3 regions of the Paenibacillus sp. J22P15 genome follow, and region 1 is predicted to be linked to each of the others. Evidence: predicted binding sites of a transcription regulator. Region 1 holds the regulator's gene; each other region holds the start of a gene.
The links. The regulator Rex, encoded in region 1, represses fermentation and respiration genes when NADH is low (regulators of the CRP and FNR family bind a similar motif). The targets are predictions, from matches to a motif close to TTGTGAAATATTTCACAA.

Region 1 (10,113 bases):
AACACGATTCATCAACCACTAATATTGGCATTAGCAGTGAAGTTTGGCACGACTAGGCTAATTGACAATTGTATATTACAGTTTACGGAGGTGAGCAAACATGTTCAGAACAATGATGAAATCCAAGTTGCATCGGGCAACGGTTACAGAAGCGAACCTGAATTATGTAGGTAGCATTACTATTGATGAAGATCTTATGGATGCAGCTAACATATGGGAAAACGAAAAGGTTCAGATCGTCAATAATAATAATGGAGCGCGGTTTGAGACCTATGTCATTACAGGCGAACGTGGTTCAGGTGTTATTTGTTTGAATGGAGCAGCAGCGAGGCAGGTTCAGCCTGGTGATCAAGTGATTATTATTTCTTATGCTATGATGACGGATGCCGACGCTAAGGAACATAGACCGATTGTTACCATTTTGGATGCCTACAATCGCCCCTTGCAAATAATTAACGAAGAGCTGCATGCCACTATCCTGTAATTTGATCAATTACAACGTTAATCCCTTCATTATGTAACGAATGGGATGCTGTATGAAAAACGGCGAAGAAACAGAAAATGAACATAACACTCCTTAATTCTTTGGCGAAGGCGGGATGCGGTATGTTCCAACATATGTTTTCATCCATGAATCAGATGCTTGATCAAATTATTGAACAGTACGATGGTGCAGAAGCAAGTGAAAAGCAGCATTTCCAAGAACAAATGAATGAGCTCAAAAAAGTAAGTGATACGTTTATTGAGCAATGGCTTGAATTTGAGGAGAAGTTTACTGAGTTTAAGGAGCATCAATGCGACAATGCAGGCGCATTGCAGACACAGCAAGCTCAGTCGGCTTCGGTAGAAGCGCCTCTTCCAGAATCGCCTTTAAATGTAGCAGCTTCTAATAATAAGGCCGATTTTGAAATTTCGGACGAGCTTGCTGCGATTATTTCCAAAGGGCAGGGCTATTATAAGTTATTTATGTTTTCGCAAGCAGCAGTGCAATTTCAATCAGCTATTCTACAAGCACCGGAATGTAATTTGGCTAGACTGTTTTTGGGTATGACTCAGATGCATCTCCAAAATTGGAGTGAGGCTCAGCGGCATTTTCAATTGCTGATTGTATTAACGGACTTTCCCAAATGGCTTGCAATGGGCTATAATGCGCTAGGATGCATTCAAGCTGTGCGAATGAACTTGGCACAAGCAGAGCAATTATTTATGAAAGCTTATGAAGTATGTCCAAGCTTTAAGGATCCGTTAAACAATTTGAAATCATGCCAAGAAACACCTAAGCACTTATCATTATATTTCGGAAGCACGGAGCTGTGCTGTTTGTGAGAGGATCGGGGAATACATGAAATTTGCTGTATTGGATTTAGAAACGACGGGACATAGCTCGGAGGATGATATTTTGCAGGTTGGGCTTGTTATCGTTTCCGAGGAGCTTGATATTATCGATACGTTTAGCTCCTTTGTTCGACCTAACATTCCGATACCAGCCTTCATTACACAATTAACAGGCATAGATGAAACGGTTGTAGCGGATGCTCCAACACTCAAAGAGGTCATCACCAAGCTTGTTCCGTTACTGGATGATGCTGTTCTGGTTGCTCATAACGTTGGCTTTGATGCCGGCTTTCTGAACCAAGCATTATCGAAATGCGGCTTGCGTCCTTTCGCGGGTCGTAGGCTGGATACAATTGAACTACTTCGAATATTATATCCTACAATAAATACGTATCAGCTCGGAGCGGTTTCTGAGCTCTTCGGTATTCCGCATGATCAGCATCACCGTGCAGACAGTGATGCAAGGGCAACCGCGCTATTGTTGATTGAAACGGTAAAAAAGCTTCGCAAAATGCCGCTGCTCACTTTGCAGCGGCTTTCCACGCTTGTAGATGACGGCAGCGATTTAAGCTGGTTTATTAAGCATACTCAGCAGCAAATGGAGTATAGTACTGTATTTGAATCCAATGAATACGACTATTTTAATCAATTTGCATTGAAGGTACGCGAATGGAGCGAGGAACAGCCGCCGCGAGCAAGCAGTGCAAATACCATGCCGCTAACGGACGTATCATTTGACAATTATTTGGCTGATGTAAGAGATCGTTTTATACAGAAATTTGATAATTATGAGGAACGAGAAGCGCAAGTAGCCATGTTCCAAGAAGTATACAGCGCGCTGAGTCAAAATCAGCATTTACTTATAGAAGCAGGAACGGGTACTGGCAAGTCGCTCGGTTATTTAATCCCCGCACTTTATTATGGCATTCAAAACGGCAAAAAAGTTGTAGTCAGCACACATACGATTAATTTGCAGGAGCAGCTTAGGCAGCGTGATTTGCCTTTGTTAGAGGAAATTTTGCCATTCGAGTTCAGAGCTTCTATTTTTAAAGGCAGAGGTAATTATTTGTGTTTGCGTAAATTCGAAGGTAAAGTTAACACCAAAGATCTTGTATCTCCTATTGAAGATACAGTAACCGCTGCACAGATGGTCGTATGGCTTGGAGAGACGGAGACAGGTGATCAAGAGGAGCTTAACTTTGGCAACAAAGGTGCTGATTTCTGGTCAACGGTAGCAAGTGACACAGATTCTTGTCTGAATCGCGCTTGTCCATGGTTCAAGAGATGCTTCTATCATCGGGCGAAGCATGAAGCGAACATTGCTGATGTTACAATTACCAACCACTCCATGCTGTTTACTGATGTACAAGCGGATCATCGCTTATTGCCTTCTTATACTCATTTAATTATTGATGAAGCACATCATGTTGAAGAAGTGGCTGGGAAGCATCTTGGCATGCAAATCAATTATTTCTCATTAACGCAGGCCGTTCTTCGACTATATAAAGATACACGCTCTGGGCTGTTGCCAGGTCTTCGTCAAAAACTTTTGTATGAGGATGACGCACATCAGGCTTCATGGCTGGAGACCATTGACACGGTAATTCCTATATTTCAAGAGATAAAGGAACATTGGGATAAGCTGTTTGAAATGTTCTACAGCTTTACTTCTACTTCATCCGACGGGCCGACCGAAAATGGTCAATCCGTATGCAGGCTTAAAAAGAATGAGCTTCCAGAAAGCTGGGAGGATGGCGTGACGGTTGAAGGCAATATTCATACAGAGCTTAATCGTGTCATCCGAACAGTTGATAAAATGGTCACGGACATCAAGGATCGTGTTGACGATTCCGGTGTGCAAGCGATTATTACAGATTTAAATGGAGCCGTTCGAGATTTATCACGTCTGAAGGATGAATTGAGAACCTTCGTTACCTTAGAACTGAAGGATTCTGTGTTCTGGATTGAAGCAAGCAGCGTTTATCGCTATAGATCTGTTCAGCTTTATGGTGTTCCAGTTGATGTAAGCGCCCAACTGCAAAAGTATTTTTTCGATGTGAAAGAAAGTATTGTGCTTACTTCTGCGACGTTATCGGTGCAAAAATCATTTCAATACGCAGAGGAACAGCTCGGTCTGCTTGGCTATGAACAGCAGGGAAGACTCAAAACAGTTCAATTGCCATCCCCGTTTAACTATAGGGAACAAGCATTAGTTGTCATACCGCGTAATTTCCCTGTTCTAAAAGGAGCAGCCGTAGATGATACCTATCTCGATATGCTAGTTAAGTCATTAGCTGACGCAGCGAAGGAAACAAAGGGCAGAATGCTTGTCCTATTCACCTCCTATCGTATGCTAAGACAGGTGTATGAGCCGCTCAAAGCGCTCTTGAGTGCTTCAGGTATTCAAGTGCTTGGTCAGGGGATAGACAGCGGCAACCGAACGAAGCTGACTAGACGCTTTCGGCAAACGCCGGAGTCTGTGTTGCTAGGAACGAGCAGCTTCTGGGAAGGTGTAGACATTCCGGGAGAAGCTTTAATATGTCTTGCAATCGTACGCTTACCATTCCAGCCTCCTAATCATCCACTCGTTGAGGCAAAGGCAGAAATGCTGCAGCGTCAGAAGCAAAATCCGTTTATGAAGTTGTCCATCCCTCAAGCGGTTATTCGTTTTAAACAGGGCTTCGGACGACTTGTAAGAACGTCGCAAGACAAAGGGATCGTAATCATATATGATACTAGGGTAATCGACACTTACTACGGGAAGCATTTCTTATATTCGCTGCCAGGCCCTAAAATCGAAACGATGCATACGGATCAAATGGTCGTTCGTATGAGGGAGTGGTTGTCTGATGATAAAACAACTGAGCTGCAGGGAAATCAGGAAAATCAAGCTGTGTTAAGCGAAGAGGAGAAAAAACGATGAAGCAAACGAAAATATCAGAAGCAGTCGTCAGAAGACTTCCTGTTTATTTGCAAGTATTGAATGAAATGCTTAATCGTGAGATTCAAACCATTTCTTCGCAGGATTTAGGCACTAAGCTTGATTTGAATCCTGCTCAGATTCGTAAAGATCTTGCTTATTTCGGTGATTTCGGCCGAAAAGGTGTAGGATATGATGTGGTCTATTTGATTGAGAAGATCCGTCAAATTTTGAAGGTCGATCAGACGATAAAGGTGGCTTTGGTTGGAGCGGGTAATTTGGGGCATGCCTTATGCAATTACAATAAGTATTCGAAGGATAACATGCAAATTACTGCTGTGTTTGACGAACATCCGAGTAAGATCGGGACGAGTATCAATAATTTGATCGTGATGCCCATGAGCGAACTTCCTTCCATTGTTGCCGAACAAAAAATTCGCATTGGTATTATTACTGTACCGGCTTTCGAAGCTCAAAATGTAGCAAATCAATTTGTGGAGGCAGGCGTAGAAGGCATTCTGAATTTCGCGCCTGCTATTTTGCGAGTACCGGATGAGATACGGATACATAATGCTGATTTCACTAGGGAATTGCTTAGCTTAGCCTATTATTTAGTTAGAGAAGGAGAGACGCAGGATGAGTCAGCTTTGGATTGAAAATGGTTTGTTTATTACGATGGATGATGAGAATCCATCATTTAGAGGACATATGGTCGTTACAGATGATCGGATTACGTACATAGGTACAGAAATCCCTCAGCAGCTTTCCGATGAGGTTACAAAAATCGACGGCAGCAAGCTCGCCTATATGCCTGGGCTTATTAATACGCATGGTCATGCAGCAATGACCTTGCTTCGCGGTTATTCGGATGATCAAAATTTACAAGTATGGCTGGAAGAGAAAATGTGGCCGATGGAAGGTAAATATGTTGATCAGGATACGCGTGCGGGCAGCGCTCTAGCCATCGTGGAAATGCTGAAATCCGGTACGACGGCTTTTGTCGATATGTATGATCGTATGGATCAGGTAGCTCAGATGGTCGAACAAAGCGGCATCCGCGGTGTTTTGACAAGAGGAGTTATCGGACTTTGTCCTCCAGATGTGCAAGAAGCTAAGCTTGCAGAGGCAATCACCTTTGCACGCGACTGGAATGGTGAAGCTGACGGACGTATTACAACGATGATTTCTCCACACGCGCCATATACTTGTCCGCCGGCATACATTGAGCGGTTTGTACAAGCTGCCCATGATTATGACTTGCCATTGCACACGCATATGTCGGAGACGATTGCTGAAGTGGAACAAAACGTACGTGACTACGGTTTGCGTCCAGTTGAGCATTTGGATCGTCTTGGCTTCTTCTCGCGTCCATCTCTCGTTGCGCATGCGGTGCATCTGAATGACGCTGAAATCGAGCTGCTTGCTGCGAAAGGGGTAGCGGTATCGCATAATCCTGTCAGCAATTTAAAGCTTGCGAGCGGCATTGCTCGTGTCCCTGATTTGATTCGCGCAGGTGTAACCGTATCTCTTGGAACAGACAGCGTCGCAAGTAATAATAACCTTGATTTATTCGAGGAAATTAGATTCTCGGCGTTGCTTCACAAAGGCATATCGGGAGATCCTACTGCAATTCCAGCTTGGGAAGCTTTGAAGCTAGGTACAGTCAATGGAGCCAAATCCATCTGGCAGCAAGATAACCTAGGAAGTCTCAAAGTAGGAATGAAGGCGGACTTCATCGCGATTAACATTGAACAACCGCATTTCTATCCGCAGACGGATATCATATCGCATTTGGTCTACTCGGGATCAGGGCGAGATGTACGGGATGTATGGATTGATGGCCGCCAAGTGCTCAAGAATGGTGAATGTACATGGCTGGATGAGGAGAAAATTCGTTACGAGGCACAAGCGAGCTTTGATCGCTTGCTGCAAGCCTAATGCGAGCAACAGCAAGGAAACGTCCTCCATTTATGACATTTAAGCGATGGTTGTTCTTAATCATTGTTTGCGTCTTGCTGCTTATCACAGTTTCCTTTATTTATTTCCGAGATGTTCAGAAAGAGCAGTGGTCTGCAATTAAAGCCGTGAAAGAACAAGCTGCAGAAGCGGCTGACCTTGTAGAGGTAACAAATGTTACCCATCATACTTGGCAAAAAAGCAGCTGGATCGTTGAAGGTGTTAATCAACAAGATGAAGAGATATTTGTATGGATGACGGAGGGCAAATCGCCAACTGTAACAAAAGCCACATATGGAATATCCGAAAAAACATTGAAAAATACGTTCAATAGTAAGAAACCAAAGGCAGTCGTGAAGCGAATTCAGCCGGGCTTGCTAGATGATAGTCCAGTCTGGGAAATTTATTATAGTGATGGCGAGGAAGCGCAGCGCTTTAAATATGATTTCTATCGTTTTGATAACGGAGCTTTTATTGATTCTTATACATTACCAGCAAAAACGGGGCCGTGAGGCCCCGTTTCCTTATATTGCAGGACGATTCTCGCAGCAATACATGATATACTTTCGTATAGCGGAGTTGATATACGGATCTATCATAAAAAATTGCGGGAGGGATTTTCATAATGATGAAACCACGTGTGATACCCATTGTTATTACTGCTGCAATTACAGCTTCCATTTTATTCGGTGGATGGGCAATCTACAATCAAGTTGCTGTAGCTGCACCTTTAGAGAAAGTAACTAATAACATCCAAGGCGTTGTAAGTTCAGAAAAACCAATGATGAATCGTGACAAGGTGTCTATCTCATTAGAGTTAGCGCCGAATGCGAATCTACGTGATATATATGAAAGTATTGCTGCTAACGGCAAGGACGTTTTTGGTGACCGTCAGCTTGAGCTTAATATTAAAGATAAATCGAGCAAAGAGCTCGAAGATATATGGTATGCTTCGTTGTTCGAAGTTGCTGAAGCGATGGAGACGAAAGCTTATTCCGACATTCCAGAAGCATTGAAGGAAGCAACTAAATCCATGAAGGATGTCACAGTGACGACAGAAATGGATGAAACGAATGTATATATCACAATTAAAAATACTGAAGCGGTGAAATATGTCGTACTGCCACGCAAGCCAGTTCAAATGGAGGCATGGTAATATGTTGAAATATGGGAAAGAAATTGCGATAGGTTTTTTACCCGTTGTTTTAGCTTTTTTAATTTTTATTGGAGTAAATATTGTACCCATTGTATTGCTTGGCTTGCTTGCCTTTACCGTGGTCTTTGCAACCAAAGGAAGAGGGAAGCTAACAGCGTTATCTAGCCAGAAGCGACGCTCTGAAGAGAAGTTGGCACCACTAACCTTTGAAGAAATCGGAGGTCAAGAGAGAGCGAAACAGGAGCTTATAGAAGCACTAGATTTTCTTGTACATCAAGAAAAAATCGCTAAGCTTGGCATTCGGCCGTTGAAAGGTATTTTGTTATCAGGTCCGCCGGGAACCGGGAAGACACTGCTCGCAAAGGCAGCAGCTCAATATACAGATTCGGTTTATTTAACTGCATCTGGCAGTGAGTTTGTTGAAATGTATGTCGGTGTTGGGGCAGGGCGTATACGAGACCTATTCAAAGAGGCTCGGACGAAAGCGAATAAGGCGAAAAAAAGCAGTGCTGTTATTTTTATTGATGAAATTGAAGTCATTGGCGGCAAAAGGGATGGCGGCCAGCAGCGAGAGTATGATCAAACGTTAAATCAGCTGTTGACAGAAATGGATGGTATTTATGCAAACGAAGCGCCGCGTATTCTGCTAATTGCAGCAACTAACCGCAAGGAAATGCTTGATAGTGCTTTATTGCGTCCAGGCCGCTTTGATCGGCACATTGGTGTCGAGCTGCCGGATAAGAAGGGCAGATTGCATATTTTGAATATCCATGCGAAAAACAAGCCGATTCGGACTGGCGTGAACTTGGAACGTATCGCAAGTGAATCCTTTGGTTTCTCTGGCGCACAGCTAGAGAGTGTTATGAATGAAGCAGCAATCTACGCTATGCGTGATGATAATGAAACGATTGCTGAACAGCATTTGTCGATGGCCATCGATAAAGTTATGATGGGTGAGAAAACGGATCGTGAAGCATCGAAGGAAGAGCGTGAGCGGATTGCGCTTCATGAGCTGGGACATGCCATCATGGCAGAGCTTATGCGTCCTGGCAGTGTATCACAGGTCGCACTATCGCCGCGTGGACAAGCACTGGGGTATGTTCGTCATAATCCGCAGCAGGATCAATATTTGTATACGAAGCAATTTCTGAACGGTCAAATTATGATTGCGCTTAGCGGGGCTGCGGCTGAAGAAATGTTTTATGGTGATCGCAGCACAGGTTCGAGAGGCGATTTCGAGCAATCGATGAATATTGTCAAAACGTTAGTAGAATCTGGATTGACCGAGCTTGGTATTATCGATTCTTCGATGATGACTAAGGAAGGGTGGGCAACCATTAATCGAAGCATTTTGGATGATCTGATGCTGCAAACGAAAGGACTGCTCGAAACGAATCGAGAAGTGTTCAACAAGTCTCTTCAAACGCTTCTTCGTGAGGAAACATTGAGCGGTGAGGAGTTTAGAAAGCTCTTTTCTTCCAATACAGCAGCATGAAGCGTTTACAATATTACAATTTGAAGGCGGAGTCGTCGTCCGCCTTCTTTTTTTGATGAAAAACGTTATAATAATAATGAACTATCTTTGCAGAGAATGCTTCTAATAACATTATAAGAAGGACTCTCCCCACACTAAAGGAGCTAATAAATTGCATATCAAAACAGTTGGAGTTGTAGGAGTAGGCACGATGGGTCAAGGGATCGCGGAAATGCTGGCATCCAAAGGATTGGATGTTATTATTATCGAGCAATCGGACGAGCGTCTTGCTTATGGTAAACAAATGATTGAACTAAGCTTGGACAAACAAATTGAGAAGTGGGCGCTCACGAATTCGGAGAAGAAGCTTATTATGAATAAAATAGAGGGATCTACAAGCTTTGAGAAGTTAGCGGGCTGTGAGCTTGTTATTGAATCGATAACAGAGGATTTGGATTCGAAAAAAGCTATTTTCGAAAAAATTGATCAAATTTGCGGATCTAATGTTATTTTAGCAAGCAATACATCTACTCTTAGCTTAACTGAGCTTGCCAGCGTAACAAACCAGCCAGAGCGTGTTATCGGATTACATTTTATTTACCCTGTATCCAAAATCGATCTTGTTGAAATTGTTCGGGGTTTAAAAACGTCAGAGGATACCTTCTTACGTACGAAACATTTCGTGGAAGAGGTTATTAACAAAAAAGGAGTCATGGTATTTGAATCTCCTGGTTATGTAACCACTCGCCTAATATGCCTATTTATAAACGAAGCACTGCATGTGTTGGAAGAAGGCGTTGCCTCAGCTGAGGATATTGACAGCGCTATGCGTATCGGCTATTCCTTCCAACATGGACCGTTCGAGATGTGTGATCGCTTTGGTCTGGATTCTGTCTTGGCAGCTCTTGAACGTATGTTCCGTGAGTATGGCGAGCTGAAATACCGTCCGTCGATCGTACTGAAAAAAATGGTGCGTGCCGGACATCTTGGAGCCAAGTCAGGAATCGGCTTCTTCAAATATGATATGGATGGGGATCGGATTTAATGAAAGTACTAGTCATCAACGCAGGAAGCTCCTCTTTAAAATATCAGCTTTATAATATGCAAGACGAATCGGTGCTTGCAAGCGGACGTGTAGAACGAATCGGAATGGATTCTTCGATTGTTACTCATGAACCGGTTGATAAGCCAGAGGTTCGCAAAGTCAGTGAAATTCTTGATCATGTTGCCGCTGTTAAGCAGGTTATTAATATGCTTACTAATCCTGAATTC
Region 2 (10,113 bases), on a different contig from region 1:
TGTACTTTTTGGCAACGCTAGTATAAGTTGAGCTGACCGGAACTTTATTAATTAGGAAGTAGAATATCACTGCCTCAATGATTAGCCCGATAATCGATAATGAGCGCTGAAACCATTTGTATAGAGGGATACCGGCTAGCGTTTCACGAAAAAAAGCGAACTTAGTCACGAACATGCCTGAATAATGCGTGCAGGCATCTAGTAAAATGTGCGAATAGAAGCCGATAATGATGGACATGAGAAAGACGATCCAGCTCCGTACCGTGTTTAGTTTCCAATCTTGAGCGAGACTATTTACTTTATGATCCAGGTTGCCGATAGCAGGCAGGTTTTTGGATAAAGGTATTTTTACAATGGAATGAAACAGATAAGCGAGCATAATGCTCATCGGAATCGCTTGAAATAACAGGCCTTCAAAGGAATGACCAATCGTCTGATAGGGCTCAAGCGCAATGAAATACTCAAAGTCGGGCGACATGCTCCCGAGGATAAGCCCCGTCAAACTAAAATAGGCTGGCTTTATCACCTTTAAAGGTGATATATATAAGGGATGAGCAAATGTAAAGGGCAATGGTGCACCTCCAGGATTGATTAGATAGCGGCTCTGCAAAGATCAGCCATTCCTATAGAAGACGGTGTTTATACAGAAAATGTTACATCGGGGCGCAGTTGGCGGCATGAACCAAATAAATGGTCGCTTTCTCCCCTTGTTTTAATGAGGTAATTTTGGGACAATAATAAGCAGATTGTTTATTTTCGGCCTACTAGCTAGAATAGGACTGCTTGCAGCAGTTTTGAAAAGAGGATCAGTTATGAATAAAGTAAATATATATGGATTAACGTTTGATCAGCTGACGGAATGGCTGAAAGAGCGTGATTATACGAAGTTTCGGGCATCGCAGGTATGGGAGTGGCTTTACCGTAAGCGGGTAACGTCTTTCGCAGAAATGACGGATGTGAAAGAAGAAATCATTAAATTACTGTCCGAGAATTTTGTCATGCAAACGCTTAGTGAGCACACAAGGCAGGAGTCAGCGGACGGAACGAATAAGTTTTTGTTTAAGCTGCAGGATGGCAATTTAATCGAGACCGTATTGATGAGACATAAATTTGGTTTGTCGGTATGTGTTACAACCCAAGTAGGCTGTAATATTGGCTGCAGCTTCTGTGCTAGCGGACTACTGGCTAAGAGCCGTGATCTGACGAGTGGTGAGATTGTGGAGCAGGTTATGAAGGTACAGCTGCATCTGGATCAAGCACAGCAGAATGAGCATGTAAGCCACATTGTCGTGATGGGAATTGGAGAGCCGTTCGATAATTTCGAGAACCTGACTGATTTTATAGGCGTGATCAAAAGCCAAAAAGGGCTCGCGATCGCAGCTAGACACATTACCGTTTCGACGAGCGGTTTAGCAGGCAAAATTGTAGAGTTTGCCGACTCTGATTTGCAGGTTAACCTTGCAGTTTCCTTGCATGCGCCGAACAATGAGTTGAGAACACGAATTATGAAAATTAACCGTGCGATTCCGATCGAGAAATTGATGGAGTCCATCGATTATTATTTGGAGAAGACCAATCGTAGAATTACGCTTGAATATATATTGCTGAAGGATGTTAATGACCAGAAAGAGCATGCGTTAGAGCTTGCTCAGCTTATTGGTCATCGCGGAAATCTGGCTAACGTGAATCTCATTCCGTACAATCCAGTGGATGAGCATAGCCAATACCAGCGTACAGATCGCGACACGATTCGAGCGTTCTATGATACGTTGAAGAAACAAGGGATTAGCTGCAGCGTTCGTCTAGAGCATGGTACAGATATTGATGCCGCATGCGGGCAGCTGCGGAGCAAACAGATCCAAAAAACCAAAGAGCAGAAGTTGGGACAAGAAAGCTCGGCAGTCTAGTCCCATTTGAAGCGTATCATATCTATGCAGCCGATGCGTTTATAAGATAATCTTGTCCACCATAATGAGAACACCTTCTAAATGAGGTGTTCTTTTTGTGGTTTTATAACATCATAGGTAACGTGATATTTACAAATTCTGATTAGTTGGACATACTACACAAATACATTCCCAGTCCAGAAAGGTGTATGCATATGAAAAAGAGAGCCTTAGATTTGTTCATTATTATGCTGGGAGCGTTTATTTTTGCACTCGCAATCAATTTATTTGTTATTCCAAACGAGTTTGGTGAAGGCGGAGTTACTGGGATAACGATTATTTTATATTATTTATTCGGATGGGCACCATGGTTGATGAGCTTAATTTTCAACACATTTCTACTCATTGTGGGATACCGTTTTCTGGATAAGCAGACGGTCATTTATACGATTGCAGCGGTATTATTTAACTCCTTATTTCTACATTTAACAGCGGACTGGAGCATACAATCGGATGAAATGACTATAAATGCGGTGTTTGGCGGTTTATTCGGCGGTGTGGGGATCGGGCTCATTATCAGAGTTGGCGGCACGACTGCAGGCACGACGATTTTGGCGCGAATTGCGAATAAATATTTGGATTGGAACATTAGTTATGCGCTGTTGTTCTTTGACTTAATTGTTGCGTTCTCCTCTTATTTCATTATTGGTGCTGAAGCGCTAATGCTCACGATCGTGATGCTGTATATCGCTACAAAGGTGATGGACTTCATCATTGAGGGGGTTAACCCGAAAAAAGCGGTCACGATTATTTCCAAGGAGCAAACTAAAATTGCCGAGCAGGTCAATGTGGTTATGGACCGAGGGGTTACGGTTATTTATGGGCGCGGATACTACACAAAAACTCCACAGGAGATTCTGTATATCGTGATTGGCAAGCAGGAGCTGAGCCAGCTGAAAAAAATTGTGAAAGCGATCGATAAAAATGCTTTTATAACGATCCATGATGTACGGGATGTGTTTGGCGAAGGTTTTATCGATATTTCAAAATAAACTATTCTGCCGAGACAAAAAAAGATAACAACAGAATTTCGCTTATTTCTAGGATATAGAGTAAGATTAAAGCTAGAATGCAGATAGGAGTTGTTTACATGTCGAAAGAGAAAGATGAAGTGATTTTGACCCAAGAAGGCTTAGAGCAGCTGCAAGCGGAGTTGGATGATCTTAAATATGTGAAGCGCAAAGAATTGGCCGCACGGATCAAATTAGCGATCAGTTATGGCGATCTGAAGGAAAACAGCGAATATCATTCTGCCAAAAACGATCAGTCCTTTATGGAAACAAGAATTATTATTTTAGATAAAATGCTGAAGAAGGCTCGTGTCATCGAAGCAGAGACGCTTGATCTGTCAAAGGTGAACATTGGTTTAACCGTCATTTTAAATGATATCGAGTTTTCGGAGAAGATCGAATATAAAATTGTAGGTACAGAAGAAGCGGATGTTGCTGAGAATAAAATCTCCTATGAGAGCCCGCTCGGCAAAGAGCTTTTGGGCAAGAAGGTAGGAAGCATCGTTAGCGTAAATGCACCAATGGGCGTTATTAAATATGAGCTGCTCGAAATCAGAGCGAACTAATTATAAGTTTTTTCATCAAGGCTAACTCGCCTCAAGCGGGTTAGCTTTTTTTGGCGAAAATAGGTATAACCGACAGCATCATATAATAAATGATCGATACAAACATATTACGACAGAAATAGATGAGAAAAGATTAACGGGCTTTGGGACTATAGATTGATGTATACTAACACTTTGTATGGCAAAGTAATACCATACCATTTATTATAAATAAATAGCCCCTTTGGAAGCTAAATCTATCCCCCAAAAACCTTTTCTAGGAGGAACTTGATTATGAATTATCATTTCTTTGTAGGTAACGATAACGGCAATAGTGAACATGATTTGATCATCGATGGCAAACTGATTCAACAGCCTAATGTAAATTGTACGGTGGACGAGCTTCCGTGGAGCGAAGAGCAATCACCGGAAAGCTTTATCAAAAACCTGCAGGATCAGCTGGTTGTAACGATTGATTCACCTGCGGCTAGACCGGGCATGTACTATGTCGGGAAGTTTGCACTAGAGAGCGGCGAGATCTTGGACAACCTCCAAATCGGAATTGACCTGAAAAGCGATATGGATTTGCCAGTCATTAATACGCTCGCTCAAATTGCAGCAATGGCTGTTCAGAAAGCCTATGAGGATGAGAAGAAGATACCTGCGCAAGTGGATGTCGAGGTAGATATGGCAACGGCGCTTCCTGTAACACAGCATACGGATGAGACTTCCGCTAAGTTCGAGAAACGTTTTACAACTGGCCCGCATCATGTAACGGTGCACTTGGGTATTCAACGCGTAGCTGTCAAAATCGTATTCCCGTTTGCGAAGGTCGTTCCGGAAGCAACACCGGTTATTTTCACATTGCAGAAGGATAATGCAGGCGGCTGGAGAGAGGGAGAGATCTTTGATGATTTCCTTCAATCCTATGAACTGGATGCGAAGTTCAATGGCAGTTATTTTAAAGATAAACGTATTCTTCATGTCGATATCGGAGACGGCTCTACAGAATATCCGATTACGGAGGGCAATAAATTTTTGCGCCAATTCGTTCATGGCAGCCATCACGGTGCTGGCTATGCGATAGAAGAAGCGCTGCAGGAGTTTAATCGACTCATTCATTTGGCGGATAGCCCGCGTCAGTTTTTCAGTGATGTTATTAAGAACCCTAACCATAAGTACCATGCAAGGGCACTTAAAACTCTGAGAAGACCGCTTGAGAGTCAAGTAAGACAAATCGTTCAGCACGTCAAAAAACAGCTTACCAAGACACGTAATGAGATTGATCTAATTTGCGTATACGGCGGCGGAAGTATTCTTATGCGTACGGTTCTTTATGATCAACTGAAAGAGCTTTGTGCAGAGCGTGAAATGCAACTGCTGTATATTCCTGCGGAATATGCTGTGCTGCTCAATGCGATGGGGCTTGATGCTTTTGTGAGAGGTAAAATTTATGAGGCGCTAAAAAATAAAGCAGTTCAGCCTGCATAATATTAATTAGGCAAGCTATGGGATAATATAACGGATTCTGGTAGGTGAGTAGTATGAAAAAAACAAAGCTGCCCGGTGAGAATATCAGCTTAAAAACGAAAAAAACAGAAGACCCATTAATCATGTCATGGTTGAACACACAATCGAATTTAATGGATTCCCTTCGGTATTTGGTCGAGAATGAGATCGCAATAAATGGCGTTCGGAATTTACAAGCGTTTATTCCGATGGAGCGGAATCGACTGCAGGGCTCTCCGTCTGAGCAGCAAGCGAGTGAAACTCATCTGCATATGACAGGTGCGGAACAAGTGAAGGCAGCGGAAGTTGAAGCAAGTGCGGCTTCGGAGGCTCCGGTCCCTGTTCGTATACCAGTACCAGTAGCAGTACCAGTAGCAGTAGAAGAAGAAATAGATGATGAAGATATTGAAGCATGGAGCTAAGACGATCCGCATGTTAAAGCAATGCCTTATTTTCATAGTGAATAACACTTAGTAATTCTAAGTAATACCAAGTAACACAAAACACCACTAAGGAATGTTTTATCATACCTGGTGGTGTTTTGTGTTACTTGGGGTTAAACTGTAATCCAATAAAATAAAGGGCTGCATGCGGGAAGGAGTTAACCTTCTCAGCAAGTAGCCCTTTTGTGTATATTAGTGTGCTAGTGCGAACAGGCCATGAATGTGTGACAAGTAACGAATGTTACTTGCTTCTTTCATAAGCGATGCAGGCAAGCCTTTAAGCTGTGTTGCATTGCCGCCGATTGTACCAACGCCATCTTTGCGTCCAAGGCTGCCCAGTGTTCCAGAGAATACAGGTACAAACTTATCCATAACGCCGCCTTTGATTTGAACCGCTAGGTTGTAGCCTACCGTTTCGCCCATTTGCCAAGCAAGTTGAGCTGTTGGAGGGTAAGGACGTTCGCTGCCTTCTGGGAATACAACTGCGCAGTCGCCCGCTAGGAATACATCAGCGTGTGAAGTCGATTGAAGCGTTGGTGTAACAAGTGAACGACCGCGGTCTTCTGCAAGGCCGCTAGTGCCGACAACTGGATTACCTTTAACGCCGCCAGTCCAAATGATTGTGCTGGATTCAATCGTACGTCCGTCTTTAAGCGATACGGAGCTTTTTGTAGCTTCAGTAATCGCTACGCTCGTAATAAAGTGTACGCCGCGTTTTTCAAGGCTTGATACAGCACGATCGATCAATACTTTCGGGAAGATTGGCAGAACGGCAGGGCCAGCTTCTACGCAATATAACGAAATGTCATTGAAATCGATGCCTTTGCTGCGGCAAGTTTCAGGAAGTTTGTCAGCGAATTCGCCAACAAGCTCAACGCCAGTCAAGCCGCCGCCGCCAACAACGATTGTTGCATCAGCTTTGTTGCCTGATTTTTTGTAAGCGTCAAGACGATCTTCAACATGCTTACGGATACGATTTGCATCATTAACCGATTTAAGCACGAGGCTGTTCTCTTCAAGCCCTGGAATACCGAAGTAGTTCGTTTCACTTCCAAGTGCAACGACAAGCGTATCATACTTTTGCACTTGTCCGCTTTCAAGAACAACTTTCTTCTCGTTTGGTTTAATTTCTTTCACCGAATCAACGATGATATTGACTTGTTTGTCGCCTAGAAGCTTGCTAAGCGGAAGCGCAACGGCTTGCTCAGCAATTGAGTCCCCAGCAAGTCTATGCAGCTCAGTAATGATTTGGTGAGTTGGAAAACGGTTAACGATTGTAATGCTAGCTTCTGCTGCTGACAAATGTTTGCGTGCTGTTAGAGCAGTAAGAAGACCGCCATAACCGCCACCAAGAATTAGTATTTGCTTCGACATGTTCATCCTCCGTTCGTTCTATACGTATTCGGTGTATTATACTTTATCGTTTTTGCGTTCTGACAATACGCTAAGGAAAGCTTGTGCAAAGCGCAGTGTTTTTTGAACTTCCGGATCTTTTAGCATTTTCAACATAGCGAAAAGGCCAACTGAAGAGTTAGCAGTTTCTTGCGTGCGCTCACCAGCTTCAATTGCTGCTGCTGCGATACCTTTTGCTTTCTCTTGAACCGGTTTGACAAATTCACCGATACCTTGAGCGAAATCGTTGATTAACACTTTGTCTGTAGCGATGTTTTGTGCAAAATCATAAGCTTTGGTCATTAGAGTAACCATTTCAGCCAATTTTGGCAGGTTGTCCACGAGTACAGTTAGAGACTCTTGAACCTCCGGCTTCATCAATTGATCAAGTACATCCAACGATTGTTTTTCTTCCGCGAGGCTAACTGCAACCTCTTGTCCAGCAGATGGTTGTGACATAATAGAATGTCCTCCTTTACGTGAAATTGAAAGTAAGTTGTAGTCTCAATCGTGTCAGCCGCTAAGATAAGGATGCGTCCCAATGAGATTGTTACACTTTTCACATAGTTTTTCAAAAAATGAATGTGAGCATGTAATCGTCTTCTTTCAGGTTCTGCACGAGGCAGAATGATGGGATAGCGAGTATGACGTAACTGGATTAAACCCTTTGTCTCTATTCTACATCGTTTTCACCAAAAGTTAAAAAGAAATTTATTGCTTTCGATAAAAAGTTTTCAAATCATCTTCACATATCATCTTTAAGGTGTGTGTTTACACGTTATATTGCAAGGATGATAATAAGAAGAGGGTATAAAATCATGAATTGAAGGAGCTAACGATCATGCAGCCCTATACGCAAAGAGTCGTCTCCATTATCAAAGCGATTCCAGAAGGCAGCGTAATGACCTATGGTCAAATTGCAGCAGAGGCTGGCAGTCGCAGAAGCGCCAGACAGGTAGTCCGAATTTTACATTCGTTAAGCGGCATTCATAATCTTCCCTGGCACAGGGTTGTTAATGCAAAAGGAGAAATATCCATTCGTGATGAGGAAGCTCGTTATATGCAGATACATTATTTAAACGAAGAGGGCGTTTCGACGAGTGAGGATGGGCGGGTCGATTTGGAAAAATACCGTTATCATGCTGGAAGTGATGAAGAAAGCTAACCGATTTGAAGTGTTCGGTTATCCTCTCTTACCTGTAGGAATGGCGTATTATTCACATGTAAGGAAGACGGATACTCTTCGGAAAATGTAACAGTGCGATGAAACTTGGCTAGTATTAACATTTTCTAATTAAGCCCCATTTGAAACCCCGCATACGAACCTTTATTATGGTATAGACCAATCGAAAGGGGAGAGAAAAAAATGACAACTGAACTTACACCTGGCAACGTGCGAAACTTTACGATTTCCACAGAAATTTTTTATAACCCGAGCTTGGATATTCATTCACAAATGATTTATATCGTACTTAGCTCAAGTACTGCGGATTCAGCATCGCTCACCTTAGACGAGGTAGCGAAGAAAGGCCGTATGACGACCAAACTTGCGATTAAAGCGATGCAATTATTAGTTGATGAACAACTAATCCCACATAAATTGTTCCGCAAGATGATCGGGGAATTCCAAGATGATCGCCTATCATGGGCAGCTAAAGGATTGTTGACGTACTGCAAGGAGCACAAAAACATTACGTTATCTGACCTCATCATGCTCTCAGATCAATCCGGCGAGGATGAGCACAGCATTCGTAAAGCATTGATGGAGCTGGAGCGAAATGGTTACTTAGAGGGATTCCCGGAGCTCAATAAGTTAATGAATGCGTAATTAAAAATAGCAGAACCTAGGGCAGCCTCATAAGCTGTATAGGTTCTGCTATTTTTTTTGCTGAGGAGGCATAGCGTTGATTATTCTTTGGCTAATTTCTCAAGCAGCGCGTCGCCGTTTGTTCCAACCTTCACGTAGGCAAAACGAGCGTTTTGTTCCGTTTCAATGCCGGTACCTTCGGGTACAAAGTAAGTTTCAATGCCGTAGTATATCTCTCTCCAGCCGCTGAAGGAGCCGTTTATCACGATCTCCTTGTCCCCAAGCGGCTCGCCTTTTCGATATAATCGCTCAAATGTGGAAACCCCGTCGCTGCCTTGTCGAAGTACAACTTTGATCCTGCTGTTGTTTCGACGCGACTCTAATTCCTTGGCAATGAACTCTGGCGGTGTAGTAATGCTGTATTGCAGTCTTACATAGTCGCCCTGCAGGAGAGACCTCGGATCAAGCGGCTCAATCGCCAGCTTAATAGAGGTGCCGCTTGAGAGCAAAAATTCACTCACAGCAGCATGGTAGCTGACATAACCTAGCTGCAACACAACAACGATGGCGATTAGAATAGGGCTTCTGCGTAGCAATTTGCTGTACGAGTCAGTACCTTCGGTTACGGCAGCGCGCGTCCTATAAGCATATATATAAGTAATGGTAAGCGTAATAAGGCCTAACAGAGCTAATGTAAACGACTTGTGTAATAACGTCCAGAATAGGTCGTAATATTTGTATGCTAGGAATATGAACCAGAATACCAAGCTCACTGTCGCTTCAAGGATTTGGCCGCGGCGCACAAACAAGAAGGCAGTGATCGTCACCGTAACGAAGTTTAATATATTAAACAGCTCATACGAATAAGGGAAGATATCCTCCATAAAGGTAAGCCAGAAAAGCAGCAGCAGCGAGAAGAACAATCCGCATTCCCGCACATACTGCTTAAGGGCAGCATCTCTCAGCAGATGGTGGCTGGCATAGATAACGGCGTTCAGCGCTGTCATAATGAACACGATAAAGGTAGCCGAGTGATGTACGGACTCAAACATTTGAAAGAGAACGATTGCGATATTGATATTAATCAAGGTATAGGTGAAGAGATGCTGCATTCTTCCCTGCAGCTTGAACCAGCCCGCAATCGTCAGGACTAAGAAAAGTAACGATATGCCCGCCTCGTCAATCTCTACAATAGCAATCATTCCTGCTGCATATCCGATCGTTAGCACCGTATAACGAACGCTGGCATTTAAGCGAGGCAGGAATAAAACAGGAATAATAAATAGCAAGGAGATGACAAACAGAACGGTCTCGAACGGAATGTTATCGGCTGTGAGTAGAACCAATCCGATCAAGGAGACGCTGCCAATTATAACACCGATAACGGTAACGATAGTGGAGACGATTTTGCCGACCAGGGCACTCTTATGAGTCTCTGCTTCGGGTTCAACTGCCAGTGCT
Region 3 (10,113 bases), on a different contig from region 1:
TTTGATTTTGTGCGCCGGTATTGATCAAGCTGAGGATGGGAAAATCGAATTATCCGTTTCATCGTTTACCGGCAAAGCGGAGGGGCGAGGAGTTTTCCTTACAGGAACCGGGAACACGCTTCGCAGTGCACGTGTAGCAATCGATTATAAAACGGAAAAAACAGCGGATAATTCTGAAATTCAAGTGTTATTATTAAGCGACACTATCGCCAAACAAAATCTTTTTGACCCGCTCAACATCCAATACCGGGACCGGAATTCTGCGCTAACTGCCAAAATAGCCATCGTGAAGGGCAGTCCGAAGGAACTAATGGAAGCAGTCGATAGGAAGGATCCGTTAGTCGGGCCCTATCTATCCGGATTAATCTTGAGCGAGGAGAAGGAATTAACAATTAGCAAAGAGGACCTGGGAACGATAGGAGACAAAATACCGAAGCTCGGTATGGATCTTATTCTGCCGTTATTAGAGCTTAAAGATAAGGAGCCTGCCATAATCGGCTCTGCGATCGTTCATGGCGATAAAATGACAGGCATACTTTCTACTGATGATACGCGGCTTAGCTTACTCTTTACGAAGGCAAACCCGAAATACGCTAAAATAACGTTAAAAGTTCTTGAAAATCAAGTCCCGCCGACAAACAATTATATGACCCTGGGGATTCTGGATTCGAAGAGCAAGATCAAAGTAAACGTAAATAAACAAGGGAAAATCATTGCAAATTTAAATACGGAATTAACGGCTCATGTGCAGGAATTCAATCAAAAAGATCTATTCATGAAAGAGAATATCGAAAAATGGAATCAAACGCTTTCGGTTCTGCTAACTGATCAAGCTCAACATGCCATTCGAAAATTGCAAAATTACAATTGCGACTTGTATGGAGTAGGACTTCGAATTAGAGCACATCACCCGGATCTTTGGCGGAAACTCGACTGGGACAAGGATTTTGCCGACGTTGAGTTTCATACCTCCGTAAAGGTGAAGATCTACCATACGGGAGCTATACGATGAATCTAGAACATAACAGGGAACGTTTAGACAATAAAACAGCGGTAGTGTAGGACATTAATTTAGGTCCTAGCCTACCGCTTTTCAAATAGCCTTTATGCTTAACATCGTTCTATCGCTCGATTGGTCACATCACTAAACATGGCTGAGTAATAAACGACCTCGTCCGCATCGTTTTTAACCGAGCTGATCGTTAACCACTCCAGATAGACAGCACCGTTCTTCTTGCGATTCCAAATCTCTCCTTGCCAAGACCCCTGCATCTGCGACATCATAATCTGCAGTTCGCCGATCACTTCCGGATAGCGGCTTTCATCCTTATTCAAAGTTCAACAATCCCTTCGATACCGACAAGGACGATATCGCCTTCTATACGTACAGGGAACGTATTCACCTGTCCGGTGTCCGGAAGCTGAACCTCTCCCGTCAACAAGCTTATTTTACAGTCACGAAGCGGACAATATACATAGTCCCCGCTGACAAGACCCTCGGCGAGAGGGCCTCCCTTCTTATGTCCCGTTCTATTCTCGAGTGCGTACACGGTGCGTTCGGACAAACGGAATATGGCGACCGCAGGTTCAACGCCGAACTTAACGACTTTCCCCAAATGCAGTGGGAAATCTGTAAGTTTCCCCACTGGGTAATAGCTCACATTACCTTTACTCGTCATGGTTTCCATACTGCTACCTCCCTCACTTCACATGAATGTGATCGTATAATTGATGCCGCAGTTCTTCCCTCTCTACAACTTCACCCCACGGATCGCGCAGCCCTTGCAAGGCCAGTTCAATTCTAGCTACTAGCTCTTTCCGGCGCTGTTTGTTCTCGACAATCTCTTGGACAATCGCAGGCAGGCCCAGTCTTTCGATCCAATCCGATGTCCGCTCCCCGTACTTTCCGGTTTCTCGATAAAATTGGATGAATGCACCCGCAAGCTCGATAAGCTCTTCATCCGTTTTTACCTTGCATAATAGATCCGCAGCTCTTAACTTCACCCCTCCGTTGCCGCCTACATAGACTTCCCAGCCTCCATCGTTGCCGATAATACCGAAGTCCTTAATCTCCGCCTCAGCGCAGTTACGCGGGCAGCCGTTAACGGCCATTTTAAACTTGGCTGGCATCCATAGCCGTTCGAATTTCTTCTCCAGCAGTATTCCCATAGTAATGGAATCCTGCGTACCAAACCGGCAAAATTTAGAGCCGACACATGTTTTCACTGTTCGGAGGGCCTTGGCGTACGCATACCCCGATGGCATGCCAAGCTCTTCCCATATGTGAGGAAGGTCTTCCTTCTTCACGCCTAGAAGATCCAAACGCTGTCCCCCCGTTACTTTCACCATTTTCACTTCAAATTTATCGGCGACATCGGCTATTTTGCGAAGCTGCTCCGGTGTTGTAACTCCGCCGTACATGCGAGGTACAACCGAGTAGGTGCCGTCCTTTTGAATATTGGCATGCAGCCTCTCGTTGACAAACCGGGAATCCTTCTCGTCTTCAGAAGCTTCCGGCCAAACCATACCGATGTAATAGTTGATCGCCGGTCTGCACTTCGTGCAGCCTTCCGGGTTGTGCCACTCCAGCACGTTCATCACTTCGCGAACATGGGTCAGGCGCTTATCTCGAATGGCCGTGATCACATCTTCCCGGCTATGGGTCGTACAGTCGCAAATCGACTCGGCAGCTTGATGGTTGACCTCATATTGATCACCAAGCGTCAGAGCAAGGATCTGCTCTACCATCGGTTTACAGCCTCCGCATGACCGGCTGGCGCCCGTACTGCTTTTAATTTCATCTACTGTACGGAGACCTTGATCTGCAATCGCATCGACGATCATGCCTTTGGTAACCCCGTTGCACCCGCAAACAATTTCATCGGACGGCATAGCGGCAACGAAAGTAAGCGGATTCGCGCCCTCTGCATGAGCCTGGCCCACAAGCTGGTCATGAATGTCCTGCGTCATCGGTTCGTGCGCCTTCACCCATTTGAACAGCTGGGCCGAATCCGTAATATCTCCGAACAACACGCAGCCGACGATACGGTTATCGCGAAGAAGCACCTTTTTATAGGTCTTATTCCAATTGTTCTGCATGCGGATAACATCCAGCCCGGAAGTATCTTGAAACTCCCCTGCAGAGAAAACATCGACGCCGGATATTTTCAGCTTGGTCGATACGATCGAGCCTTGATAAGGCTCTACAGACAATCCGCATAGATGTTTGGCTAACACGGCTCCCTGTTCGTATAGCGGCGCAACAAGTCCATAGCTGACGCCACGATGCTGATTACACTCGCCAACCGCATATACATCAGACGTGCTTGTCTGCATGAAGTCGTCTACGACAATTCCTCTTGCTGTTTCTATGCCGCAATCGCGAGCCAGTGCGGTCTCCGGCGCAATGCCTACCGCCATCACGAGGAAATCCGTTTCGAGCGATGAGCCGTCTTCAAACTGCAGGTTTTCAACACTCGCTCCACCGCCGATTGACACCGTCTTCTTATTTAGAAGGAATCGAATTCCCTGTTCCTCAAGCTCCGCTTGCAGCATGGCGGAGGCGGCTGTGTCAAGCTGCCGTTCCATCAAATCCGGGAATAAATGAACGACCGTTACCTCCATTCCCAGCTTCAGCAATCCCTTCGCGGCTTCAAGCCCGAGCAAGCCTCCGCCGATGACCGCAGCCTTGTTCCGTGTACGCGCCGCGCTGGTCATTCGCTCACAGTCCTGCACGTCTCGGAAGCTGACGATCCCTTCTTTATCTACACCTGGAATCGGAAGCATAACGGGTTTGGATCCTGTCGCAATGATCAGCTTGTCATAGGCGCTGAACGTCCCATCGCTCAATTGCACTTGCTTGGAGTCGATATCGATCTGCTCTGCCTCGATCCCGGCGAGCAATGTAATTCCGTGCTGCTCGTACCAGGAATAATCATTCAATATTATTTCTTCGAATGACTTGCTGCCTTCCAATAGGTAGGACAATTGAATACGGTTATAATTGGGATGCGGCTCCTTACCTATGACCGTAATGTTGTACTTGTCCGGCGCCAGCTTCAATATTTGCTCAATCGTGTTGATTCCCGCCATACCGTTGCCGATCAGCATAAGCTTCTCACGTTTATCTCCATGGATAGTCATTTTAGCTCCTCCTCGCGATGCAGTCTCAATTCTCCTCAATCCTTATGCTTTAATCATAAAGAGAATCGTCCAACAAGGATGTGAATTTTATCACAGAGAATTCAAATTACATGTGCATAAAAAAAAATAAGCCCGCAGCATCCATTCGCCACGGGCTCTTCTATATATGAAAAACAATCATCTCTGATCATACGGCACAACAGACTATCCGCCGATATGGGACATTTCCACCTTATGCTTAGGAGTTGTCTGCGTAAGTCTCATCTCGGAATAACGATCCTGACGCTTGCCCCAAATTTGAGCGATGAACGATCTCACCTCATCATCGCTGGCGCCTCCCCTGATCATTTCTAGCAGATCGGTCTTCTCTGAAGCAAACAAACAAGTATACAAGTGGCCTTCCGCAGAAAGCCTTGCTCTCGTGCAAGAACTGCAGAACGCCTGGCTTACAGAGGAAATCAAGCCTATCTCCTCCTGAGAGCCAATATAACGATACCGCGATGCAACCTCGCCGAAATAGTTTGATTCTACAGGCTCGAGAGGCATTTCATTATGAATGATTTCGATAATTTTTTGACTCGGAACAACATGTTTTAAATTCCAGCCGTTACTATTCCCAACGTCCATAAACTCAACAAAACGCAGGATATGACCTCTTTCGCGGAAGTAACGGGCCATCGGAACAATATCCTGATCATTGACACCTTTCTGGACGACCATATTTACCTTTACGGATAATCCTGCAGCCGCTGCAGCATCAATGCCTTCCAATACTCCTTTTACCGGAAAACCTCTCCCGTTCATAGCTCCGAACCGGTCATCGTCCAAACTATCCAAACTTACGGTAACTCGCTCTAGCCCGGCGTCTTTTAATTCCTTGGCTTTCGACTTTAATAGCGAACCATTCGTTGTAACAGCCAAATCTTCTACGCCTTCTATTCGACGAATACGCATAATAATGTCAGCGATATCTTTATTTAACAACGGCTCCCCGCCTGTAATCCTTATTTTCGTAACGCCAAGCGAAACAAAAATACGCGTTAGCCTCTCGATCTCCTGAGGGGTAAGCAGCTTTTCTTTCCCTAAAAACCGGAAATCCGGGCCAAACACTTCCTCCGGCATGCAATAGCGGCACCTGAAATTGCAGCGGTCGGTTATCGATATACGAAGATCGCGAAGAGGCCTATGAAGAGCATCTTTGACCTTGGATGCTTGTTTGTTCTGATTTTCCATCGTCCACCTCACTTCGCTACTTGGTTATTTCATAAGGAAGAGTGATCAATTTAACGATCTGACCGGCTGAGACACCTTTCGATCCTGATGGGATCAGAATGAGGCAATTGGCATCTTGAATAGATACTAACATACTTGAACTATTCTTTTCCAACACACTCACCGTTACTTGCTCCTGAGAGTAAGTCATTTTTCCCCGAATGTATCGATCGTGCGGACATCCTTTATTGTAATCGGTTGTCATAATCGCTTGAATACTGAATGGGAGAGGTCTTTCTTTACCCTGCATCGCAAGCAGAGAGGGGCGCACAAACAGCTCAAAACTAACAAAGCAAGCGCCGGGATTGCCGGATAGACCGAAGACGAGCTTCTTATTCATGACGGCAGCCGAGGTTGGACTTCCAGGCCGCATGGCCACTTTATTGAAGAGCAGCTCGGTTTCGTTCCCGTTCGTTGCAGTAAAAAATTCCGCCATGACATCATAATCGCCGACGGATACCCCTCCGCTGACAATGAGCATATCGCATTTCTCTAGCGCTGCATGAATCGTACTCGCCACTTTATCTATATGATCCGGAACTGTGCCATAGTTGACAACAAGCCCGCCATATTGCTCTATTTGCGCTGCAAGCATGTAAGCATTGCTATTACGTATTTTCCCATGCTGGAGCGGATCCCCCACTGCGGTTAGTTCACTTCCGGTCGTTAATACACCGACGATAGGACGCATGAAAACAGGAACCTTGTCATAACCTAATGAAGCGAGCAGCGCAATTTGTCCTGGACCGATTCGAGTGCCTGCGCCCATAAGCAGCTGTCCGGTCATTATCTCGTCACCCGGCTTGGCTATGTTTTGCCCATACGCAACTTTATGTTTAATCCGGATGCACTCATGCCCATCCTGTTGAAACTCTTCCGTTTGCTCGAACATGACAACAGCATTCGCACCATCCGGAACCGCTGATCCCGTCATAACGCGAATCGCAGTTCCGGGAACCACCGTTTTATTTGAAACAGATCCGGCAGGCACTTCATCGATCACCCTAAGGCATGCCGGATCTTGTGGAGATGCAGACTCGGCCTCTTCACTCAAAACGGCATAGCCGTCCAACCCCGACCGAGGGAAATGAGGCATAATTTCCTTCGATAACAACGTTTCCGATATTGTTCTATGCAAACTTGAATCTATCGATGTATACTCGCTGTTCATTTGCCGGATATGCTGACTGATCACATGCTGTGCGTAATCAACTTTTACTGCTCTGCGGACATATTTCTGGCTGCGATTTTTCATTGCTTAACAATCCTTTCATCCAGCCCTTATGTGTTACTGCTTCGAGGCTTCCAACCGGCTCATTGCCTCAAAATCCTCAATCGACTTCATACGGGACACAAAATTCAAATCTACACCATTCTCGTACAAAAACCGGTCATCCAGCTCACTGCAAAAGACATGCTTCAGCAAAGCAGAGATCTTCGTTTCCCCCTGATGGAGAAGCGGAACGATATGCGATAAGCACATCCGATCATAAATGGCGTGTAAAGGATAAATCTCCCCAGCGATCAAAGGCACTACGGCTTCAAAACCATCCCGCTTCCTTTCCAGCATTAACTCCGCCGCTTTACTAGAAATGAATGGCATGTCGCACCCAACTACCCATACAGAAGCGTGCTTCGCCAGAGACAATGCAGCGTGCAACCCTCCAAGAGGGCCATGACCTTCATAAAAGTCGGTAATAATTCGTACCGAACGATTAACTATATTTAAAAAAGGCTTAGGATCATGAGTAACCACAATCAATTCGTCACATAAATCCGACATACGATCCAATTGCCTCGCAATCATTGGTTTTCCGCCAAAAGGAAGGAGTGCCTTAAGCTCTCCTTTCATTCGACGATTTGTTCCACCTGCCAAAACCACTCCTGAAAGCATCGCCATCACTTCTCCTTTTCATTCTTATAGTTTCACCTTAGACAAAATAATGGACTGTGTAAGTGAAAAATGTCACACTGCCGACAAAAGTGATTTAAATCACAACGGCAGATAGGAAAGGTGGATATACTGTATTAACTATTAATGATTTAGGAACGGAGCGATCATGCCAATGAATATATCGAACGGTTCAACTGAATCCAATGTCCGGAACACACAATGTTTTTCTGCCGACAACCTTATGAAATTGCAGCAAATTATGTATGAGACCAAAGCTGTTAGCGGTTCGCATTTATTTTGGGAAGGCGATCCTGCCGACAAGTTGTATTTCATTAAGAGCGGGCGAATTAAAATGACAAAATCTTCGGATGAAGGCAGACAATTCATCTTGTATATGTATCAGGAAGGTGACATGTTCGGACAAGTAGATCCATTTCGCCAGTCTTCCCATGTGTTTGACGCAGTCATTATGGAAGATAGTATAGTTGGAGTTATCCTTCAGAAAGATTTGGAAGTACTGCTGTGGCAAAACGGGGACCTAGCAGTGGAATTCATGAAATGGATGGGGCTTATTCATCGTATGACCCAGACTAAATTCCGTGATTTAATGATGTTCGGCAAGCATGGCGCACTCTGTTCATTACTGATTAGACTGGCCAATACGTACGGTGTTGAACATGGGAACGACATTTGGATATCTAAGACTCACACAAACACCGAATTCGCCGATATGATCGGGGCTACCCGGGAGAGTGTGAATCGTATCCTGAGTGAATTGCGTAGAGCAAATGCGATTACAATTGAGACTGGTCACATTGTTATAAAAGATCTGCCGTACTTGCGCGACATATGTCACTGCGAGGGATGCCCTAAAGACATTTGCAGAATGTAATAACCGCCGTTATCCCCTGCCCCATGTGCTGCTAGCGCATAAAGCAAGGGATGTTTTCACGCACCTATGGCTATCTTTTTTAGTCAACTGTTTTCTGATCCATAATGCTTAAGGTTACACTCAGCTTCTCCTGATAGAACATCCAGATCACAAGAATTAAGCTTGCCAGAGCCACCTCGGATAGCGCCATAAATCCGATCGCATAATGACCAGTCCATTTGAAGATCGCCGATAAGATTAGCGGTGGAAAAAAACCGCCTAAGCCTCCCATAGCCGAAATAAGTCCATTCGCAATTCCTGCTTGCTTCGAGAAGTACAACGGAACAAGCTTGAAAATGGTACCGTTCCCTGTTCCCGCGCACAGTGCTATTGTTAAACATCCTACCGTATAGATTTCAATTGAAGGAGCAAACGATAAGATAACGGCCGACAGGGTTAATCCGCCAAAAACAAACATCAGTATTTTGAATGGGTTCCATCTGTCTCCCATCCAGCCGCCAACAGGTCTCATGATCGTAGCTAGAACAATGAATCCAGCTGTTCGGATGCCTGCATCTACTTTGTTTAATTCGAAATGGGTAACTAGAAAGTTAGGCAAATAGACGGTAAATGCGACAAACGAACCGAAGGTAATAAAGTAAAATAAGCATAATAGCCATAATTTTTCGTTTCGGTAAACCCCTTTAATCTGCTCCGACAAAGAAGTGACGATTTTAGGCTCCTTCTTATCCCCCAAGAAAAAGTTAATGGCTATAAAGATACCAAGAAGCAAGCCGTACATAAGGACTGTCTTTTCCCAGCCTATATAATTTGCGATGACCGGCGCCGCGAAAGCAGTTATCGCGGTGCCCAAATTACCTATACCATAAATCCCGTTCACAAGCCCATGCTTCTCTTTCGGGTAGTACTTCGGCAGAGAGGTAACGCCAACGGAAAATACGGCTCCGCCAATTCCTAGAACCATCCCCCCCCATAATCAGGTCTATAAAGGAGTCCGCTATGCTAACCCAGTATACCGGTGCCAGCAGCAGCAGAAAACTAATGACAAACAATTTGCGCGCGCCGTACCGATTGGTCCAATAACCTACCGGGATACGCAACAAGGAACCAAACAGTATCGGTGTGGCTGTAACCCAGGCCAACTGACCAGCACTTAATGAAATGTCCTCTTTGATAAATGGGATCAAAGAAGACAGTATGACCCATACCATAAAACCTAGAATAAGACTGAGTGTCTGGACTGATAATTGAAGTTTATTACCGTTCACGGTTAATCCCTGCCCTTCTCGTCCTCAAAAAATATCCAATAGGTTAGCTTGCCTTCGAGATCATGAGAAACAAAATAATGTCGTCCGGCGCCGCTTTGTTCCAACTTTGTTGCGTTTTCATCAAATACAGGGACGGCTAAAAACTGCGTAGGCTTCAAATAAAACTGCACGAATTTTCGGTCGTCTGATATCCTCGCTCCGAACAAGGATGGATACGGCTTTGGTTTCGTTTGCTCTTCTCCCGAATGATCTTCAATCCACACCTCTATTGGACGTCCAAAGTACGCGGATAATCCTTTTTCCCATTCCATAATGATCCCTCTGATTCCATTTCAATTTTTGCCGCAATGGCTGCAGCCTTCATGAGCTTCTTTGATATCGAGCTGAATCCGGTAACCTTGCAGCCAGGCCATGAATTGCGGGTCTGCATTCGCTTCTATATAAGCAACGATTTCCTCCTCACTCTGCCATTTCGCCATACCTTTAACTTCCGCTACAACAATATCTACTTGATCATCTTCATGCTTCCCTTCTGTATACCAGCTTCCCATGCCGGAAAAAAGACGATCTAATTGCTTCTGAACAGCCTGCTCGAAATGGTGTTCCGGTTCCGCTTCATGTTCGCGTATAAAGCATAAATCCAA

Region 2: the regulator Rex is predicted to act here: its motif matches at 7,393-7,410, upstream of AC0YN6_RS30110 (helical membrane plugin domain-containing protein).
Region 3: the regulator Rex is predicted to act here: its motif matches at 4,222-4,239, upstream of nirB (nitrite reductase large subunit NirB).

Annotation. Positions count from the first base shown of each region.
Region 1 is NZ_JBWDNT010000001.1:938,810-948,922, reverse strand. Features, by position in the region: gene panC (pantoate--beta-alanine ligase) at 1-174, shown strand, start outside; gene panD (aspartate 1-decarboxylase) at 101-484, shown strand; gene AC0YN6_RS04420 (hypothetical protein) at 607-1,326, shown strand; gene dinG (ATP-dependent DNA helicase DinG) at 1,343-4,258, shown strand; gene AC0YN6_RS04410 (redox-sensing transcriptional repressor Rex) at 4,255-4,911, shown strand; gene AC0YN6_RS04405 (amidohydrolase) at 4,892-6,193, shown strand; gene AC0YN6_RS04400 (cell wall elongation regulator TseB-like domain-containing protein) at 6,226-6,723, shown strand; gene AC0YN6_RS04395 (hypothetical protein) at 6,837-7,367, shown strand; gene AC0YN6_RS04390 (AAA family ATPase) at 7,369-8,862, shown strand; gene AC0YN6_RS04385 (3-hydroxyacyl-CoA dehydrogenase family protein) at 9,014-9,886, shown strand; gene AC0YN6_RS04380 (acetate/propionate family kinase) at 9,886-10,113, shown strand, end outside.
Region 2 is NZ_JBWDNT010000037.1:4,604-14,716, reverse strand. Features, by position in the region: gene AC0YN6_RS30145 (DUF4184 family protein) at 1-571, opposite strand, end outside; gene rlmN (dual-specificity RNA methyltransferase RlmN) at 813-1,907, shown strand; gene AC0YN6_RS30135 (YitT family protein) at 2,102-2,938, shown strand; gene greA (transcription elongation factor GreA) at 3,037-3,522, shown strand; gene AC0YN6_RS30125 (ParM/StbA family protein) at 3,796-4,992, shown strand; gene AC0YN6_RS30120 (hypothetical protein) at 5,046-5,432, shown strand; gene AC0YN6_RS30115 (NAD(P)/FAD-dependent oxidoreductase) at 5,646-6,827, opposite strand; gene AC0YN6_RS30110 (helical membrane plugin domain-containing protein) at 6,864-7,304, opposite strand; gene AC0YN6_RS30105 (MGMT family protein) at 7,687-8,010, shown strand; gene AC0YN6_RS30100 (hypothetical protein) at 8,212-8,673, shown strand; gene AC0YN6_RS30095 (GDYXXLXY domain-containing protein) at 8,754-10,113, opposite strand, start outside.
Region 3 is NZ_JBWDNT010000002.1:132,115-142,227, reverse strand. Features, by position in the region: gene AC0YN6_RS05505 (Ger(x)C family spore germination protein) at 1-1,012, shown strand, start outside; gene AC0YN6_RS05500 (hypothetical protein) at 1,111-1,335, opposite strand; gene nirD (nitrite reductase small subunit NirD) at 1,332-1,688, opposite strand; gene nirB (nitrite reductase large subunit NirB) at 1,702-4,143, opposite strand; gene moaA (GTP 3',8-cyclase MoaA) at 4,348-5,376, opposite strand; gene AC0YN6_RS05480 (molybdopterin molybdotransferase MoeA) at 5,393-6,670, opposite strand; gene mobA (molybdenum cofactor guanylyltransferase) at 6,704-7,309, opposite strand; gene AC0YN6_RS05470 (Crp/Fnr family transcriptional regulator) at 7,482-8,201, shown strand; partial or broken gene AC0YN6_RS05465 (nitrate/nitrite transporter) at 8,281-9,412, opposite strand; gene AC0YN6_RS05460 (hypothetical protein) at 9,472-9,780, opposite strand; gene AC0YN6_RS05455 (hypothetical protein) at 9,802-10,113, opposite strand, start outside.